One region of the Lactobacillus sp. ESL0703 genome, then DNA from elsewhere that is predicted to be linked to it. Evidence: predicted binding sites of a transcription regulator. Region 1 holds the regulator's gene; each other region holds the start of a gene.
What was found. The regulator HrcA, encoded in region 1, represses chaperone genes, less so after heat shock. The targets are predictions, from matches to a motif close to TTAGCACTCNNNNNNNNNGAGTGCTAA.
Positions count from the first base shown of each region.

Region 2: the regulator HrcA is predicted to act here: its motif matches at 3,189-3,215, upstream of PT278_RS04010 (Hsp20/alpha crystallin family protein).
Region 3: the regulator HrcA is predicted to act here: its motif matches at 1,586-1,612, upstream of PT278_RS06765 (ATP-dependent Clp protease ATP-binding subunit).

Region 1 is NZ_JAQTIB010000001.1:172,434-176,961, reverse strand. Features, by position in the region: gene dnaJ (molecular chaperone DnaJ) at 1-148, opposite strand, end outside; gene dnaK (molecular chaperone DnaK) at 230-2,083, opposite strand; gene grpE (nucleotide exchange factor GrpE) at 2,101-2,673, opposite strand; gene hrcA (heat-inducible transcriptional repressor HrcA) at 2,686-3,735, opposite strand; gene ribF (riboflavin biosynthesis protein RibF) at 3,890-4,528, opposite strand, start outside.
Region 2 is NZ_JAQTIB010000002.1:321,533-326,060, reverse strand. Features, by position in the region: tRNA gene PT278_RS04030 (tRNA-Gly) at 303-373, shown strand; gene PT278_RS04025 (CPBP family intramembrane glutamic endopeptidase) at 418-1,080, opposite strand; gene PT278_RS04020 (MFS transporter) at 1,222-2,568, opposite strand; gene greA (transcription elongation factor GreA) at 2,646-3,107, opposite strand; gene PT278_RS04010 (Hsp20/alpha crystallin family protein) at 3,317-3,739, shown strand; gene PT278_RS04005 (C1 family peptidase) at 3,878-4,528, shown strand, end outside.
Region 3 is NZ_JAQTIB010000004.1:113,899-118,426, reverse strand. Features, by position in the region: gene ptsP (phosphoenolpyruvate--protein phosphotransferase) at 1-932, opposite strand, end outside; gene PT278_RS06775 (phosphocarrier protein HPr) at 932-1,198, opposite strand; gene PT278_RS06770 (hypothetical protein) at 1,312-1,494, opposite strand; gene PT278_RS06765 (ATP-dependent Clp protease ATP-binding subunit) at 1,656-3,848, shown strand; gene PT278_RS06760 (DUF1827 family protein) at 3,972-4,253, shown strand; gene PT278_RS06755 (hypothetical protein) at 4,410-4,528, shown strand, end outside.

The DNA.
Region 1 (4,528 bases):
TGACTTCTTTATACTTTTCTTCAGCTCCAGCTTCATGATTTAAGTCTGGGTGATACTTCTTAGCTAATTTACGGTAAGCAGAGTTAATTTCTTTATCACTGGCATTACGATCAACGCCTAGCACATTATAATAGTCTTCTTGTGCCATCTATTAAAAGCTCCTCACTTTCCAAAAGAAAAGAACTACTTTTGTGGCAGTTCTTTTCTAATTTATTCAATTATAAACCCTTTACTTGTCTGGGTCTACTTTGTGGAATTCGCCGTCAGTTGCAGAACCATCACTAGCATTGCCGTCTTGTGAACCTGGGTTCTGTGGACCAGCTTGGCCAGCTGCATCAGCGCCACCATTAGCTTGGTACAATTTAACAGCTAAATCTTGAGCAACCTTAGTCAATTCATCCTTCTTGGACTTCATTTCATCTAAGTTATTGTCTTGTTGCGCCTTCTTCAAAGCATCAAGGGCATCTTGAACCTTCTTGGTGTCGTCTTCGGAAATCTTGTCGTTATCCTTAACTTCCTTTAAGGTCTTTTCAGTTGAGAAGATCAATTGGTCAACTTCATTACGTAAGTCAACTTCTTCCTTCTTCTTCTTGTCCTCTTCGGCATGTTCTTCGGCTTCTTTTTGCATCTTCTTGATTTCTTCATCAGAAAGACCGGATGAACTCTTAATGGTAATCTTTTGTTCCTTACCAGTACCCATATCCTTAGCAGAAACATTAACAATACCGTTCTTGTCAATATCAAATGTAACTTGAATTTGTGGGACACCACGAGGTGCAGCAGGAATATCAGTTAATTCAAAACGACCTAAAGTCTTGTCGTCTTGAGCCATTGGGCGTTCACCTTGCAAAACATGAACGTCAACGGCTGGTTGATTATCTGCAGCAGTTGAGAAGATTTGACTCTTAGAAGTTGGGATAGTTGTGTTCTTTTCAATTAACTTAGTGAAGACACCACCCATGGTTTCAATACCAAGAGATAATGGCGTAACATCAAGCAAGACAACATCCTTAACATCACCAGAGATAACCCCACCTTGAATGGCAGCACCTAAGGCAACGGCTTCATCAGGGTTAATTGAGTGGTCAGGTTCCTTGCCAGCCCACTTCTTAACAGCTTCTTGAACAGCAGGAATTCTTGTTGAACCACCGTTTAGGATAACTTTATCAATGTCGCTAACTGTTAAATCAGCATCCTTTAAGGCATTGTCAAAAGCAACCTTAGTACGGTCAACCAAGTCACTGGTTAATTCGTCAAACTTAGCACGAGTTAAGTCAGTTTCAAGGTGCAAAGGTCCAGCTTCACCAGCAGAAATGAACGGTAAGGAAATGTGAGTTGATGATACACCAGACAAGTCCTTTTTAGCCTTTTCAGCAGCATCCTTTAACCGTTGTAAAGCCATCTTGTCTTTAGATAAGTCAACACCATTTTCATCCTTGAAGTTTTGGATGAGCCAATCCATGATCTTGTTATCAAAGTCGTCACCACCAAGGTGAGTATCACCGTTAGTTGATAACACTTGGAAGACGCCGTCACCTAATTGCAATACGGAAACGTCGAAAGTACCACCACCAAGGTCGTAAACTAAGACTTTTTCATCTTCAGCATCTTTATCAAGGCCGTAAGCAAGTGAAGAAGCAGTAGGTTCGTTGATAATCCGCTTAATGTCTAAACCAGCAATCTTACCAGCATCTTTAGTAGCTTGACGTTGTGCGTCGTTGAAGTATGCAGGAACAGTAACAACAGCGTCAGTAACCTTTTCGCCTAAGTAATCTTCAGAGAATTTCTTAATGTATTGCAAAATCATTGCTGAAATTTCTTGAGGAGTGTAGGACTTGTCACCAATCTTAACTTTGTAATCTGCTTCACCCATGTGACGCTTAATTGAAATGACAGTATTTGGATTAGTGATTGCTTGCCGCTTGGCAACTTCACCAACTTGAATTTCACCGTCTTTGAAAGCAACTACTGATGGTGTAGTCCGGTTACCTTCTGGGTTAGTAATAATTTTGGGTTCTTTTCCTTCAAGAACGGCAACTGCTGAGTTAGTCGTTCCGAGGTCGATTCCGATAACTTTTGACATTGATTAACATCCTTTCACTATTGTGCAACAACAACCATTGCTGGTCTTAATGTACGGTCTTTATATTGATATCCTTTTTGTAAAACTTGGACAACGTGGTCCTTTTGATCATCGCTGCTGGCTGCAACTGTTTGTACAGCTTGATGCAGTGTCGGATCAAATTTAACACCTTCAGCCTCAATTTCACTAATTCCGTGATCTTTCATGGCCTTAACTAAAGAATCAAGTGTCATTTGTACACCCTTCTTTAGTTGCTTCGATGCTTCATCATCAACTTCAGTAGCCAAAGCCCGCTCTAAATTATCCATTGCTGGTAGAACATCCTTAGCTAAAGATTGTGATTCGTACTTAATTAATTGAGCCCGTTCTTTATTATAACGGCCCTGCATATTCTGCATTTCTGCCTGACTACGCAAATACTTATCTTCAAAATCTTTACTATCAGCTTGCGCCTTAGTTAATTCTTCTTGAAGCTTTTGCTCAGGTGTTTTTTCTTGTTTGTTAGCTTCAGTAGTCTGCTCTTTTGTTTCATTTTCTGATTCTGAATTTTCAGCAGTTACTTCTGTTTGATCTAAATCTTTTTTACTCACAGCTAACCTCCTTTATTTAAATCGGCCGTAGTATTCAAGCAACTTTTTTGCAAGTTCATTTCTAAAATATTCAAGCAAGCCGATTACTTGTGAATACGGCATATTAGTTGGGCCCAGCAAGGCAATAATGCCTTTGCCATGCGAACCAACACTATATTCTGCAGTTAACAGACTGTAATCCTTTAATAACTCGTTTGGTAATTCTGAACCTAAGCTAACTCTAACAGGAAAACGTCCTGAATTGGAAGTTGGCTTATAGGCTTCAAGATTTGCAAGCAAATCATCGTGGTCAACCAGTTCATATAATGAACGGATATCTGAAACATCATTAGTCGAAGAATTATTCAATAAATTGATCTGACCATCAACATATAATTGTTCGCTGGCAGCATCGTTAATGACATCTTCAACTAACTCAATCAGCTCACTAGCATGCTTACTGTTGGCATTTTCACCCAAGGCTTTACTAAGCATCTCCGGCGTAATTTCAGCTAAGCTCTTACCAACCAGTTCATCATTAATCATGCGAACAGCTTTTTCGATTTCATCACCATGAATATTGCGTGGCAAGTGATAAACTTGATTTTGTACGCTGCCATCACTGGTAACCAAAATTGCCATTACTTGCCGACCAACCAGTGGCACAATGCGAAAACCCGTTACGGTCACATCGCGGCTTTCTGGCCCTTCCGCAAAAGCTGTATAGTTGGTTAAATCGGATAAGATTCTAGCTGCTTCCTGAACGATTTCGTTTACTTGATGAAATGGACGGTCAAGCTGATTAATAATCTTAGTGTAAACAGATTCAGTAATCTGCAGCGGCTCAACTAGATTATCAAGATAATAGCGATAGCCTTCAGTAGAAGGAACTCGTCCACTAGAGGAATGAGTTTTTTCAATCAGCCCTCGATCTTCCAAAACAGCCATTTCGTTCCTGATTGTTGCACTCGATACTTTAATCGGCAACTGACTCATTACCGTCTTTGAACCTACCGGATCATGAGTCTGTGTAAAATCGTTAATGATTGTTTTTAAAATAAGTTCTTGACGCTCGGTCAACATAAATATCGCCCTCACTTTTAGCACTCTCATATCTTTTGTGCTAACAATTATTATGATACTAGCATTTAGCAGAATGTCAAGCCGAGTGCTAAAAATATTTACATTTTCCAGCAATTAAAAATTTCCACCTACTTTTTAAGGTAGGTGGAAGTCTTTATTTATCAGCAAAGTAAGCCTTTATCTCTGCTTCGTCATGCGCCATTTGTTTTTTTAATTCTGCAAGATTTGCAAACTTGATTTCGCCTCGCGTATACTTGTACCATTTGATAATCATCTTTTCCCCGTATGCTTCTTGATCGAAGCCAAACAGGTTAGATTCAATAAAAATACGTTTACCTTCATTAATAGTAACATTGTAGCCAACACTGGTCATGGAATCATACCATTTGCCGCCAATGTTTGTTTTAGTTGCATAAACGCCCACTTTAGGTAAAACCTTGTTCTCAGTCCAAACCAAATTAGCAGTTGGATAGCCGAGCTTGTGACCATTTCGTAAGCCATGGCCAACAATTCCAGACATCACATACGGCGAACCTAAAAGCTGTGCTGCCAGCTTCATATCACCGCTACTAATTGCTCGTCTAATTTCCGTTGAACCAATTTTTTGACCATCATAAGTTTGCTTTGGCACATCAATAATCTTGAATCTACCCTTAGCAAATTTAGGAAAATTCTTCATATTGGCAATGTCTTTGGGGCCATAAGTGTAATCAAAGCCAGCAACAACAGTATCCGCTTTTAGCCGTACAATAATTTGATCGACGAATTCCTGTGCTGACAATTTACTAAAGCC
Region 2 (4,528 bases), on a different contig from region 1:
TTTAAAAGCCTAATCAGCTTTTATGAAAGGAGGTGGCGACATGCTAAAAGACGTAGTTATACTAGTTTTCATTTGGATTATCCTTAATCAAGCAACTAAATTCTTAAATACCGTAGTAAGTATTTTAAAAGAATTAGTTAAACTATTTAAGTAATCCATTTAGGAGCAGGGAGAGTTTCCTGCTTTTTATTTTTATTAATTTAGCATAAATGTATTACTTGGAAACTCTGATACAATGATATAGCACAATTAAAAATTATGCTTGGCAATGTTCTTGAAACATGATAAACTATTTTAGTAACGCGGGTATAGTTTAATGGTAAAATGTTAGCTTCCCAAGCTGAAGATGCGGGTTCGATTCACGCTATCCGCTTAACTAAAAAAGGCAATGATTGAAAAATCATTGCCTTTTATTTTTTATATCATAATCATTAAAATGATGCCATTGACCACGGCTAAGTAAACCGGCATCCACATAGTCTGCGTGTAGAGGTAAGACCACGCAAACAATGCACCAAACACCGCATTAATCACTAAAAGAGGCAGTGACATCTGCCAATTCAAAAGACTGAACAGAATGCCCGAGGTCACAATGCCCAAAACTGCCGTAAACATTGTGTTGCGCCTAAACGCGTAATTGAACAAAAACCCCGTAATCAAAAATTCCTGCAAAATCGGTAGGATAATTCCTAACGCTACAACCAAAAACCAATACATCTTGACTGACTCATGCTGTAAATATAGTGTTTGGAAACTATACGGCTTAACTTTGCCATAAGCTTGCAGCCACGAAACACCAATTCGCAACGCTGTTACCACCAAAGTTAAGCTAATAGTCATGCCAAAATTACCAAGCCATGACCCCGAAAAGCTACGGTCAAAAAAGCGCTGCTCGCGATTAAAGCGATAAATGAAGAACAGCAAAACCATTAAAGAAATTAATGCAAATAAGATTAAATCCCAAAGGCGAATTGGTAAATTTATAGTAACCAGCTTAACAGTGCCGGCAGCCATTAAATAGCCAATAAAATAAATAATGTAGCGGATTAAGTTGCCCTCTCTTGATGCTGGTGTATTCACAAAAATTACCTCTATCCATTTGTGTACTCTACAAATTCCATATTATAGCAAAAAAAGACAATTTTATGAAATTTCAACAGATTTTTTCTAATCCATTTCGACCATTTATCATCAATTATAATACATTAAAAACAGCTTTTATTACTTACTCATCGCTTTTTGCCGCATCAGTTTTTCACTTCTTGCTGTATATAGTAAAAAGACAATTGCTAGGCCTGAAGCGAGGTACAAAATTGTGTTGCTGGCAATCCAGCCAAATTGATTAACTAAAATCCCAATCAGAGCTGTAGCTAGAGTTTCACCAAAGATATACTGGAAAAAGCCCATAAATCCTGTTGACGCTCCCACGGCAAACTTAGGTACAACTTCATTAATCATTAGGCCCACCAAAGTCAAAGGCGCATAGATCAAGTTCCCCATAATAATCAGGGCCACAATAATTAAAGTATGATTATTGGTAAAGAAATAAACCGTTAAGCATAGTAATACGCCAATAACACAAGCGATTGAAACTTGTGCCCGCCGTCCTTTAAGCAAATCCGAAATTGCACCGATAATAATCACCCCCGGAACAGATGCTAATTCGAAAATTCCGATTACCCATTTCGCAACACCGGGATCAAAGCCCTTCGTTTGAACTAAATACGATGGAATCCAGCTTTGAATTCCATAACGTACGAGATAAAGCGACATAGAGGTTAATGTCACGGCCCAAACAAGCTTATTCTTCAAAATATACTTAACAAAAATTTGGATAATACTTAACTGAGTTGAATCAGAAGTTACCGTTTGTCCATCGTCCAAAACGACCTTGTCACCAGTGTAAGTAGAAATATCGGGTAACCCCACGACTGCTGGCCGGTCAGCTCCTAAAAGCAAAATCAAAATACAAATAATAAACGACACTACTGAGGCTGTATAAAAGACAGCTGGCAAGGAACCAGCAAACAAAAAGCTCGCTAATTGCACCACAGCAACACAGATAAATGACCCAGCATTATGGGCTGAAGACCAAATCGAATACATCGTTCCCCTCATTCTTGGTCCCCACCATAACTGAATCATTCGCTGACAGGCTGCTGCTCCCATACCTTGAGTTACAGCAATTAAAAACATCAAGAGCATCATAATGTATAAATTGCGACTGCTGCCCAAAAAGATATTTAAGACTGCCGACAATAATAACCCAAGCATTAGATAACGGTTGGCATCACACTTATCGGCTAATGCACCCATAAACAGCTTGGCAACACCATAACCAATGCCAAAGCACGACAAAATCAGACCAATATCAGCGGTTGTAAAATGATATACCTTCATAATATCGTTCTGTTCAGTCGTAAAAACTAGCCTAATGATGTAATACCCAATATAGCCAATGCAAGTTGCAAGTAAAACACCAAGTTGCCGTAACTTATAAGTTTTCCCAATTTTTTCCTGCGGCACTCGTTTTTGAGAATCTGGTCGCGCTAAAATCCACTTAAACATAAATCTTCTCCTCCTCTTGTATTAAGCTAATGATAGCACTATCAGGAAATTAATAATATCTATTTTTTCAAGCCTGTTTAATCGACTTTAACAATTGTTACTTGATATTCACCAGCAGGTGCCGCCACTGTTACTGTCGTCTTTGCCGTCTGTTTCATAATCGCCTGCCCTAATGGTGAGTCAAATGCAACTTTTCCTTCATCTAAGTCAGCTTCCATCCGGCCAACGATGCGATATTCTTCAACTTCATCATCACCAGCAAACTTCAAGGTCACGGTCTTGCCTAAATCAACCTTGCCGTCATCAGTTTTTTCCACAATTTCAGCATATTTTAACTGCTTATCCAAGTACCGCAAACGGCTCTGCAAGTGTCCCAAGTCACGTTTAGCCTCGGTATACTCAGTATTTTCAGATAAGTCACCTAAGCTGCGCGCTTCCTGCAAAATCTTAATTCGACGCGGCCGGTCTTTTTTCAAATCTGCAATTTCATCCTTGATTTTTTGGTAGCCCTCCGGCGTCATTTTTTGATAATAAACCATCAAGATTACTCCTCTACTTTTTTAAATTTATAATTATCCACAAGCAAAATAACTGATAACGACAGTATTTTTTATCTAAAATTAGCACTCTAAAATTAAGAGTGCTAAATATTTTCATTTTCCTAATCTGCCTACTATAATAATCAGTGTAAGGAAGAAATGAAAGTCTTCTCTACAAATAATTTAATTTTTGAAAGGAAGTTTTTACTATGGCACAAGATTTAACGAATCGTCACAATGACTTATTTGACGCAATGAATGATTGGTTTGACCTTCCACAGAAATTTTTTGATACTAACGAAATGGCAAAATTAATGCAGGCTGATGTTGCCGAAAACGACAGAAACTATGTTGTTAAGGTTGATATGCCCGGCATGGATAAAGAAAAGATTAATTTAAACTACAATAACGGGGTTTTGAGCGTATCTGGCTCGAGAAAATCATTTAAAGATTTATCAAAAGATAGCAGTATTATCCACCGCGAAAGAAGTGCCGGACACATTTCCCGCAGCTTTAGATTACCAAATGTAGTTGCAAGTGAGATTCATGCAAAGTATGATAATGGTGTATTGACTATCACACTGCCAAAGCAAACTGCCGGCAGTAGTGATAACTCGATTTCAATCGATTAACTTATTATTATATTTGCAAGAAGTCTTAGATAAGTTGCCAATACATGTAATTCTCTAAAACGAGTTCAGCTGTTGAACTCGTTTTTATTTTGTCCTAAAATAATTATTAATAATTAATTAAAAAAGGAGAATTAACTAATGAACCATCAACTTTCAATTCAAGAGTTGGCAAAGTATTCTGCCGACTTTAACAGCGATCCCCAAAATCAGGTCATTGCCCGTGCTGCCCAAAAGAGCGGAATTTTTGCAGCTTCTTATAATGAACAAAAGGCCAGCAATGACTTAAACCGCGTCTTTTCAACCGAATTAGATGTCGGCAAAGTTACCGCGCAACAGCATTCCGGACGCTGTTGGGAATTCGCAGCTCTCAACGTTTTGCGCCACTATTTTGGTAAAAAATATCATGTTAAGGACTTTACTTTCTCACAAAGTTATAATTTTTTCTGGGATAAAATTGAACGTGCCAATATTTTTTATAACCATATTATTGCAACTGCCGACCAATCACTTGACTCGCGAACTGTCCGCAAGTATCTGGCAAGTGCTGGTCAAGACGGCGGTCACTGGCAGCTGGCCGCATCCCTAGTGCAAAAGTACGGCGTCGTCCCTAGTTATGCAATGCCTGAGAGCTTCAACAGCAACAACACCGATGCCTTACAAATGGCTTTAGGTAAAAAGCTGCGCAAAGATGCCTTAGTCTTGCGCCAATTAAAGCAAGACGGCAAGGATGAAGAAGTTGCGCAAACACAAGATCGTTTCTTAAATGAAGTCTACCGGATGACGGCAATT
Region 3 (4,528 bases), on a different contig from region 1:
GTTGGGAAGTCCTTAGAATCCATGTACAAGAATTCGGTCCGGTACAAACCAATAGCTTCGGCACCATTGTCATTAACACCTTGCATGTCGTTTGGTGTACCAATGTTAGCTGCGATTGTGAACTTCTTACCATCAGCAGTAACTGAAGGTTCGTTCTTCAACTTTTCCCATTCAGCCTTTTGTGCCAAGAATGCTTCGCTCTTTTGCTTGTAATCAGCTACTTGAGCGTCGCTTGGCTCAATAACAGCATCGCCATTTAAGCCGTCGACTACTAAAAGTTGACCATTCTCAACATCAGTAGTAATTGACTCGGTACCAACAACAGCTGGCAATTCAAGTGAACGAGCCATAATTGCTGAGTGCGCAGTCCGACCACCAATATCGGTCACAAAGCCCTTAACAAATTGCTTGTTTAATTGAGCAGTGTCACTAGGGGTCAAGTCGTGCGCAACTACAATAACTTCATGGTCAATTGCAGCTGGATTAGGCAATTCTTTATTTAAAAGGTGGGCCATGATCCGCTTAGAAACATCACGTACATCAGCAGCACGTTGTTGCATATAAGCGTTGTCGGTCATTCCTTCAAAAATTGCAATAAACTTTTGTGCAGTTTCATCAAGTGCGGCTTCACTATTAATTTTTTGGTCTTTGATTTCAGTTTCAATTGCTCCTGTAAATTCAGGATCATTTAAAATCATCAAATGGGCTTCAAATACTTGAGCTTCGTCCTCGCCTAAACTCTCTTTAGCACTGTCACGAATTGCTTCAACTTCAGAAGTCGAAGCAGCGATCGCATCTTTAAAGCGGTCTAATTCACTAGCAGCATCGGAAACAGTGGTCTTCGTAAATGAAAGATCTGGTTCTACCAAGAGATAAGCGGGTGCTACAGCGATACCATCACTTGCAGCAATTCCTTTTAAAGTCTTGGTCATTATTCAGCTAAACCCTCTTTTTTCATTGTTTCTGAAATAGCAGCAATAGCGTCTTTTTCATCATCACCGTCAGCAGTAATTGTAACATCGGCACCCTTGCCAACACCAAGTGACATTACACCCATGATTGACTTCAAGTTAACTGACTTGCCGTTATACTCCAAATTAATATCTGAACCAAACTTCGAAGCAGCTTGTACTAAAAGTGTAGCTGGACGAGCATGAATACCTGTTTCTGCAACAACGTGAAAATCGCATTTTTCCATTATAATTATCTCCTTTTAAAATTGAAAAATCAAAACGGTAGTAAATACCTACTCGAGTATTAGACTATCATTTTTTTGTGAATTAGACAACATAAATGTAACAGTTTACATCATTAATTTTCAGACTTTGACTGTGAATAAACTATTTTTCCACCACGCAAAGCGCGGCCAGTAATATTTTGCCGTTTGCCGAACGCGCGCAAGGCCGCTTGAAAATCAAAGGCATCCTGGGGAGCAACTTCATATTGGTCAAGTTCCCCTTCTGCCAACTGTTCAAGAATTTTTTGATAATCCACTAAATATCACCGTCTTTTTCATCTTTTTTATTTAATGACCACTGTTATTTTAACATATTTATTGAGCTTACAAAAAATAAGTTTTCAAGTTTTAGCACTTGATTATTGAGAGTGCTAATTATATAATTTAGTAAACTTGAAATGAAAGGCGGTAAGTATAATTGCTTTGTCAAAACTGTCAAAAGCGGCCTGCTTCCATTCACCTTTACGCCAAGGTCAATGGTCAAAGTCGCGAAATTAATTTATGTGGACAATGTTATCAACAACTTAAACAACAAGGAAATATTAATATGAATAATGACAACAACGGTTTCTTCGGAGACTTTGATGACTTATTTAATAGTATGAACGCAAATAACGCTGCATTTAATAATGCTAATCATGAACAACCGCAACGGCCAAATAATGGTGCCGGCGGCGGCCGTTCACTACTTAACCAATATGGTACTGACTTAACAGCACTAGCTAAAAAGGGCAAAATCGACCCAGTTATTGGTCGAGATAAGGAAATTGCGCGCGTAATTGAGATATTAAATAGAAGAACTAAAAATAATCCAGTATTAATTGGTGAAGCCGGTGTTGGTAAAACAGCGGTTGTCGAAGGACTGGCGCAACAAATTGTCGACGGCTCAGTACCTGCTAAATTACAGGACAAGCGCATTATTTCACTAAACGTCGTTTCACTTGTTCAAGGAACTGGCATCCGTGGTCAATTCGAACAGCGCATGCAGCAATTAATTAAAGAATTGCAACAGCACGACGATATTATCTTATTTATTGATGAAATTCACGAAATTGTCGGTGCTGGTAACGCTGAAGGCGGCATGGATGCAGGTAATATTATTAAGCCTGCCCTAGCCCGCGGCGACTTACAACTGGTCGGTGCAACAACCTTAAAAGAATACCGTGAAATCGAAAAAGATTCCGCACTTGCTCGGCGATTCCAACCTGTTGACGTTAAAGAACCATCAGTTGCGGAAACTATTCGCATCTTAAAAGGCATTCAAAAACGTTACGAAGATTACCACCACGTTCACTATACTGATGATGCAATCAAGTCGGCAGCCGAATTATCAGAACGCTATATCCAAGATCGCTTCTTGCCTGACAAGGCCATTGACCTGCTTGACGAGGCTGGTTCAAGAATGAACTTAACCATTCCTTATGTTGACAAGGACAAGCTCAAGGAACGCATCACTGCTGCTCAAGAATTAAAGCAGGAATCATTAAAAAATGAGGACTACGAAAAGGCCGCATATTACCGTGACCAGATTGAGAAGTACAACAAGGTAAAAGACCAAAAGATTGATCCCGATAAGTCACCAGTTATCACCAGCAAAATCATGAACAAGATTGTTGAAGAAAAGACTGGTATTCCTGTTGGCGACCTGCAAAAGCAAGAAGAAAATCAATTACAAACTTTGGCCCCTACTTTAAAGGCTCACGTCATTGGTCAAGACCAGGCCGTTGATAAGGTTGCCCGCGCAATTCGCCGCAACCGAATTGGCTTTAACAAGTCCGGTCGTCCAATTGGCTCCTTCCTCTTTGTTGGTCCAACTGGGGTTGGTAAGACAGAACTAGCTAAGCAATTAGCTAAGCAAATGTTTGGTTCAGAAAATGCCATGATTCGTTTTGATATGTCAGAATTTATGGAATCCTACTCTGTTTCCAAATTAATCGGTTCTGCTCCCGGCTATGTTGGCTATGAAGAAGCAGGTCAATTAACTGAACAGGTCCGTCGTCACCCTTACAGTCTAATTTTACTTGATGAAATCGAAAAGGCTGACCCATCAGTAATGAACTTATTCTTACAAATATTAGACGATGGTCGCTTGACTGACTCACAAGGTCGGACAGTTTCCTTTAAAGATACGATTATCATCATGACTTCTAATGCCGGTCAAGGTATTAAGAACACCAGCGTTGGCTTTGCGGCTGAAAATACAGATGAAGAAAAAGATTCTGCAAGAAGCTCAATGAGTCAATTCTTCAAGCCTGAATTTTTAAACCGGCTTGATGATGTCATTGAATTCAACGAGTTATCAAAGGAAGACTTAGTTAAGATTGTTAACTTGATGCTTGATGAAACCAACAACATGGTTAAGAACCAAGGTTTGCAAATTACGGTAACTGATGATGCCAAGAAGAAGTTAATCGAGGAAGGTTACAATCCAGCAATGGGTGCGCGGCCTTTACGCAGAATTATCCAAGAAGAAATTGAAGATCGGGTAGCTGACTTCAAACTTGACCATCCAGATGCCAAGAATTTAACTGCCAGTGTTGCTGGCGACCAGATTGTAATTAATGAGCAACCTGCCACTATTGAAACAACTGATGCAGACACTGAACTTTAATTAAAATATGAAGAAAGCATGATTACTGTAAATTACGATAATCATGCTTTTATGTTGGGAAAAAATGATAATTTAGCGTTATACTAGAGTTAATAAAACTACTACAAGAAACGGGTGAAATCCATGCATTTAATAGATGTAACCAATAGCTATCGGGATTTAGTTCACAGTCAGCTTAACTCAACTGATGTGAACTATGTCAAAGTTTATTCTTTAGGTAATACTTCTGTTATTTATACTGAGAGTGATAAGGCAATCGGGATTGCGATCGAGAACCATGACCGCCGCGTCCGTAAGGATGAGGTCGAGTTCATTATCAAACGCTTGATTAAAGAGAACGATCCTTCATATTTGCTAACCTTTGATAAAGATCAACGCGTGGTCGAAATTCACGTTGATAAATAAGATAGTTATTGCTAGTAAACAGCACTTTAAGATGATTCTTAAAGTGCTGTTTTTATTTATTCTAACTTAGTGCAAAATCCAATTAACAATTACAATAAATAATGCTAATATTGTTTTAATTTTTAAATAAATAAATTTAACTATAGGTAACGACAAATGAAAAAGAAAGAAATCAAAAATTTAAGTGAAGGTAGATTTTTCCACTTGATTAATCTTGAACGCAAGATTAGCAGAATTGTTGGTGTTATTTCGTCATGTTATGTCTGCTTCTTAAT